DNA from 3 places in the Janthinobacterium sp. KBS0711 genome. Region 1 is predicted to be linked to each of the others. Evidence: predicted binding sites of a transcription regulator. Region 1 holds the regulator's gene; each other region holds the start of a gene.
The links. Region 1 encodes sigma-54, which starts transcription at its own class of promoters, with help from an activator protein. Its sites were predicted from a motif close to TGGCANGNAANCTGCTTT; they were not measured.

Region 2: VM94_RS13535 (EDSAP-1 family PEP-CTERM protein) is a predicted target of sigma-54. The motif match lies at 1,290-1,307, and genes of this name have one in related genera.
Region 3: urtA (urea ABC transporter substrate-binding protein) is a predicted target of sigma-54. The motif match lies at 1,543-1,560, and genes of this name have one in related genera.

Annotation. Positions count from the first base shown of each region.
Region 1 is NZ_LBCO01000002.1:96,162-98,430, forward strand. It holds gene lptB (LPS export ABC transporter ATP-binding protein) at 1-459, shown strand, start outside; gene VM94_RS00490 (RNA polymerase factor sigma-54) at 464-1,942, shown strand; gene hpf (ribosome hibernation-promoting factor, HPF/YfiA family) at 2,012-2,269, shown strand, end outside.
Region 2 is NZ_LBCO01000024.1:213,542-215,810, reverse strand. It holds gene VM94_RS13540 (glycosyltransferase) at 1-1,192, shown strand, start outside; gene VM94_RS13535 (EDSAP-1 family PEP-CTERM protein) at 1,381-2,269, shown strand, end outside.
Region 3 is NZ_LBCO01000024.1:295,847-298,115, reverse strand. It holds gene urtB (urea ABC transporter permease subunit UrtB) at 1-95, opposite strand, end outside; gene urtA (urea ABC transporter substrate-binding protein) at 237-1,490, opposite strand; gene VM94_RS13950 (hypothetical protein) at 1,800-1,994, shown strand; gene VM94_RS13945 (DUF4349 domain-containing protein) at 2,070-2,269, opposite strand, start outside.

The sequences.
Region 1 (2,269 bases):
ACGGTGGAAGACAATATCCGCGCCGTGCTGGAAATCCAGACCGTCGAAGGCCGCCCCCTGAAGAAGGCCGAGATCGAGGAGCGCCTGGATAAACTGCTGGCCGACTTGCAGATTGAAAAGCTGCGCGAGAACCAGGCCCTGTCCCTGTCGGGCGGTGAGCGCCGCCGCGTGGAAATCGCCCGCGCGCTGGCCACCGATCCCCGTTTCGTGTTGCTCGACGAGCCGTTCGCCGGCGTCGATCCGATCGCCGTGATCGAGATCCAGCGCATCGTGCGCTTCTTGAAGGAGCGCAATATCGGCGTGCTGATCACCGATCATAATGTGCGCGAGACGCTGGGTATTTGCGACCGTGCCTATATCATCAACCAGGGCTCGGTGCTGGCGTCGGGACGCCCCGACGACATCATCGCGAACGAGTCGGTACGCCGGGTCTATCTGGGCGAACACTTCCGCATGTAAGCCAATGAAACAATCATTGCAGCTGCGCACTTCGCAGCACCTGGCACTGACGCCGCAGTTGCAGCAATCGATACGCCTGTTGCAATTGTCTACCCTGGAATTGCACCAGGAGCTAGAGCAACTGCTGACGGACAATCCCCTGCTCGAGCGCCTCGACGATCCGCTCGACCGCTCCTTGCGCCTGCTGTCGGACGGCGCCTTGAGTTCCACGGCCGCGCCGGCTGAAGCGCCGCCCCAGCCGCCAGGCCAGGAAGCGCCCGCGGCGCCGGCCGAAGCGGAAACCTTTGACGGCGAGGCGGGCGAGAGCCCGGCCGCGGCGGACGGCGGCGACAGCGACTGGAGCGAGGCGAGCCGGGGCAAGGCGCCCGACGATGAAGATTCCCGTCCGCAACTGGAAGCCCATCACTGCACCCTGCGCGAACACCTGATGGAACAGATGCGCGTGACGGTGCTCGAATTGCGCGACCGCGCGCTGGTCGAGCTGATCATCGACGCGCTCGACGACAATGGCTACCTGGAAGAGTCGCTCGACGACATCCTGGCGCGCCTGCCGGAAGAGCTGGAAATCGACGCCGACGAGATGCGCACGGCCTTGTCGCTGCTGCAAAGTTTCGATCCGCCCGGCGTGGGCGCGCGCAATGCGTCCGAATGCCTGGCGCTGCAGATCAAGCGCTTGCCGCACATCGCCATGGTGACGCGGCGCATGGCTCTCGTCATCGTGGAAAAGCACCTGGCCTGGTTTGCCCAGCGCGATTTCAACAAGCTGAAAAAAGCCCTCGATTGCGACGATGAAGACTTGCGCGAAGCGCAGACGGTGATTCGCCAGTGCAATCCGCATCCGGGCGCCGTGTTCGCCTCGGACGTGTCCGATTACGTGGTGCCCGACGTCGTCGTCAAGCGCGCGCGCAATGGCTGGCAAGTCACCTTGAACAACGATGTGATGCCGCGCCTGCGCGTCAACGCCATGTATGCCAACCTGCTCAAGCAGGGCAAGGGCGAGGGCGCCATGGGCGCACAGTTGCAGGAAGCCAAGTGGCTGATCAAGAATATGCGCCAGCGTTTCGACACGATCCTGCGCGTGGCACAGGCGATAGTAGAAAGACAAAAGAACTTTTTCTCGCACGGGGCCGTTGCCATGCGCCCCCTTGTGCTCCGTGAAATAGCTGATACACTGGGTTTACACGAGAGTACTATCTCGCGGGTAACAACTCAAAAGTACATGCTGACCCCGCACGGCATGTTCGAGTTGAAATATTTCTTTGGTAGCCACGTCGCCACCGAAGCGGGGGGCGAAGCGTCATCGACGGCGATACGGGCATTGATCGTGCAACTGACAGGAGCAGAAGACCCTAAAAATCCTTTATCCGACAGTAAGATTGCGGACATGCTGGGGGAACAAGGCATGGTGATTGCGCGACGTACTGTTGCCAAATACCGGGAAGCGTTGAAAATTCCGCCAGTGAGCCTGCGTAAGTGTTTGTAAGTTTTTTTCGGTTCCTCTGCGGGCCGGATAGGATGGACCGCACGAACCCGATCATCTTTAGGAGTGTGTATGAATCTCACCATCAGCGGACATCATCTCGAAGTGACACCAGCCATCCGTGAATACGTACAAACGAAGCTGGAACGCGTGAAACGTCATTTCGATCAAGTTATCGATATCGCCGTGATTCTGACCGTGGATAACCTCAAAGAGAAAGAAAAACGTCAAAAGGCCGAAGTCAACCTGCGTTTAAGTGGCAAAACCGTCTATGTGGAAAGCCTGGCACAAGACCTGTATGCCGCGATCGATGCCCTGATCGACAAGCTC
Region 2 (2,269 bases), on a different contig from region 1:
TCTGGCCCATGTTGGCCGTCCCCTGAGTCTGGCCCAGGGCCTGGACGAGGAAGAATACGAGGTGCATTTTGCCTGCGCCGATGGGTATGACTTTTGTTTCAAGCAAGCCCCCTTCCGCCGCTGGCGCATCGACAGTATTTCATCGCTGCAATTTCTGCAGGCGCTGGCGCACGGCAAGCCCGTGTATACCGAAAGCACCCTGCACGCCTATGTGGAAGACGACCTGCGCCTGCTCAACACCGTCCAGCCCGATCTCGTGATCGGCGACTTCCGTTTGTCGCTATCGGTCAGCGCGCGCCTGCAGCGCATTCCCTACATGACCGTCAGCAATGCCTATTGGAGCCCCTGGGTGCGCCAGCACTATACGGTGCCCAGCCTGCCCCTGACGGGCGTGCTGCCCGTCTGGCTGGCCGATCCCCTGTTCCGCCTGATCCGCCCGCTGGCCTTCGCCTCGCACGCCGTGCCCCTGAACCGCGTGCGCCGCCGCCATGGCCTGCCATCCCTGGGCAGCGACCTGCGGCGCATCTATACGGATGCCGACCGCACCTTGTATGCGGATATTCCGCAACTGTTCCCGCCGCACGGCATGCCGTCCACGCACGACTATCTGGGTCCCATCATCTGGGCGCCGCCGCTCGACTTGCCAGACTGGTGGCAGCGCCCGGAACTGAGCAGCGGACGGCCCATTATCTATGTCACCCTGGGCAGTTCCGGTCAGGGAACATTGCTGCCGCGCGTGCTGCGCGCGCTGGCGCCCCTGCCCGTCACCGTATTGGCGGCCACGGCCGGCACCATCCGCGTCGACGCCGTGCCGCCGAATGCCTATGTCGCGCCCTTTCTGCCGGGCGACGCAGCTGCCCGGCGCGCCAGCCTGGTGATCTGCAACGGCGGCAGCCCCACCAGCCAGCAGGCGCTGGCAGCAGGCGTGCCCGTCATCGGCATCGCCGGCAACCTCGACCAATTCCTCAACATGCACGGCATCGTGGGTGCCGGCGCCGGCCTGCTGCTGCGCGCCGACCGCTTCCAGGAAACCACTCTGCGCCATGCCGCCACGCGCATGCTCGACGATGGCCGGGCCAAGCTGGCGGCGCGTCAGCTGGCCACGGCCATGCGCGACTATGTTCCAGGGCAACGCTTGCTGCCGCATATACACGTCCTGCTGGGTTCGTTGCCACAAGGCGGACAGCCTTGAAGGGCGGCGTCGGTTTTTCTTACAGCGTGTCTAGCAAAGCCTGCACAGCGTCAACAAAAGCACGCCAAGCCATTGATTTCAAAAGAACCTCATGCGTTGGCATGGAAGTCGCTAGGTACTGGCCATGAGCACCTGCCGACAGGTCTCAGGCAAGACTTCCAGACTCACTCAACCACGAGGTGAATACAATGAAACTCTCGAAACTGAAACTGCTCCCGGCCACAGCGGCACTGGCCCTGCTGTGCGCCGCCGGTAGCGCACAGGCGGGCGCCTACGGCTATTCGTACAACAACATCTTCGGCCTGGTGATCGCCGTGCCGACGGGCCAGATCACGGTAGCCAACAGCACCACCATCTCGCGCAGCACGGCCACCCTGAATGGCGTGAGCGTCATCAATGGCGGCGCCGGTTCGCTCGATGCCCCACGCGCCAACGTCGGCCCTGTCATCAAGGGCGAAAACGACTTCACGCAACAAGGCCCAGCAGGCAACTATTCACGCGGCGATGCGCAAATCGTCAGCACACAGTTCCCTTCGTTCCCCCCGGGCTCCACCTCCACCCAGGCAGTGAACGTGGCCGAAGCTCACCTTGACGGGCCTGCCGGCACGGCCGATGCGTCCGGGCGCAACGGCTCGACCACTGGCTTCTCGGTCGATTTCGTCGTCGGCTCGCCCACGGCAACCTTGAGCTTTGATTTCCTGGCGTCGCCCTTCATGCAGGTCTTCCTGCAAAGCACGGTCGGGCAGCTGTCCACCGCCACGGCCAACCTGGTCGTCACCTTCACCATCACGGACGCGGCCGGCCTGACGGTGTTCAACTGGACGCCAGACGGCGTGATCGGCTCGGGCATCTTCGGCGGCACTGAAAACGCCGACGGCGCCAACCTGAACACCAGTCTGGCGACCAACTTCCTGACGCGCGGCAACCTGTTCACCTACGACCCTTCCGGCTGCGGCACGCCCACGGGCACCGGCGTGGGGACGGCCTGCGGCAGCAACTTCAGCTCCGTCAGCAATGCTTTAACGGCCGGCAACTACACCTTGACCTTGAATGCAGTAGAAAGCGTGGACTTGGTGA
Region 3 (2,269 bases), on a different contig from region 1:
CCGGATAGGGGCTTGAGCAGGTCGGGAGGGATGGCGGCCTGCGCAGACAGCGGCAACAGGCAAAGTAATAGCAAAATACGACGTAGCAGACGCATGCGGAAAGACCTCTCATCGTTATTTCAGCCCGAGCGAAAATCTGGGGTCAGACAGGGACACCAAGTCCCGTCGGGGGAATTCGTCCCAATGGGACGAATTCCGATCGCGAAGCGACTGACCCCGGCCTTTTGGCCGCTAACTCATAACTTCTGCTTGCCCTCATTCCCCTTGATAAACGGGCTCCACGGCTGGGCACGTATCGGTTCCTTGGTTTTCCACACGACATTGAATTGCCCATCGGCCTTGATCTCGCCGATCATCACGGGCTTGTGCAAATGGTGATTGGTGGCGTCCATGGTCAGGGTGAAGCCCGATGGCGCTTTCACGCTCTGGCCGGCCATGGCGGCGATCACCCTGTCCGTGTCCGTCGACTTGGCTTTTTCCACGGCTTGCGCCCACATGTGGATGCCGACATAGGTCGCTTCCATCGGGTCGTTCGTCACCACCGAACCCGCGTTCGGCAGCTTTTGCGCCACGGCATAGGCTTTCCACTGTTTGATGAAAGCCGTATTCACGGGATTCTTGACGGACTCGAAATAATTCCACGCCGCCAGGTGGCCAAGCAAGGGCTTGGTATCGATGCCGCGCAGCTCTTCCTCGCCCACGGAAAACGCGACGACGGGTACGTCCGTGGCTTTCAAGCCGGCATTGCCCAGTTCCTTGTAGAACGGCACGTTCGAATCGCCATTGATGGTGGAAATGACGGCCGTCTTGCCGCCCGTGGAAAACTTCTTGATGTTGGCAACGATGGTTTGATAGTCGGCATGGCCGAACGGCGTGTAGACCTCGCTGATATCGCTATCCTTGACACCCTTGCTTTTCAGAAAGGCGCGCAGGATCTTGTTGGTGGTGCGCGGATACACGTAATCCGTGCCCAGCAGCACGAAGCGCTTGGCACCGCCGCCATCCTTGCTCATCAGGTATTCGACGGCGGGAATGGCCTGCTGATTCGGTGCGGCGCCCGTATAAAACACGTTCTTTTCCAGTTCCTCGCCCTCGTATTGCACCGGATAAAACAGCAGGCTGTTGAGTTCCTTGAACACAGGCAAAACCGATTTACGGGACACGGACGTCCAGCAGCCGAACACGACGGCAACCTTATCCTGCGCCACCAGCTGGCGCGCTTTTTCCGCAAACAAAGGCCAGTTCGACGCCGGGTCGACGACGACGGCTTCCAGCTTCTTGCCCAGCACGCCACCCTTGGCATTGATCTCGGCGATCGTCATCAAGGCCACGTCTTTCAGCGACGTTTCGGAAATGGCCATGGTGCCTGACAGGGAATGCAAAATGCCCACCTTGATCGTATCGGCGGCCAAGGCTGCCTGCATGGTGATGGACGTGGCCAGGGCCAGTGCGCCGGCGGCGGCCGCTTTCAGGATGATGCGTCGTGACATGGGGACTCCTGTGATGGGTTCGTGGGGGTCGAGCTGGGTCTGCGATGTTGTTAAAGCAGAATGCATGCCAGGCACATTGCCCTGGAGTGGCGGGGACGGGGCGACAGGGCGGCGCGCGGCCCACCGTTTTGGTGCAGCAGCGCCACTTCCTGGGGAATCCGGAATTATCTAAAAACTAATTGAGCTTTCTTGATAAGCGCACTAAGATATGACTCTCTTGCGCCGCATTGCCTGGCGGCGTAAGTAAACATGAAATCAGCGTGGTACTTGCTTCTTTCCCTTTACTTCACTTACTTAGGTAGTTCACTCATGAAAAATATGATCGCGGGCGTATGCGCCCTGTTGCTGTTGAGCGCATGCGCCGCACCTACGGCCCCGGCGGGTGGCGTCAGCACGAGCCAGGTCAAGGTCGACGATGAAGGCAGTACCGGCAGCAATATCAAGAAACGTCCGAAAAAAGCGGCCGAAGTCGTGTCTGCCAACACGGCGAACCATCACGCTTGATCAAGTTGCGGCAAGCATGTAACGCCGCTCCAGGGCCTGCCGCGCGCAGGCCCTGTTCACGTCTGCGGCGCGTGCCTAGCGCTTGATGCCGCGCAAACGACGCCAGCCCTTGCGGCCCAGCGGGAACAACAGCACGAAAGCGATCAGCCACGGCAGGATGTACGCCATGGCCGTGATGGCGTTGGCCACGCCTTCCGACAGGTTGTCCGTAAAATTGCCCAGCGACCGCTTGACGGGCGTCCAGAACGATTGCTTGCCTTCGGCGCTGATGGCCA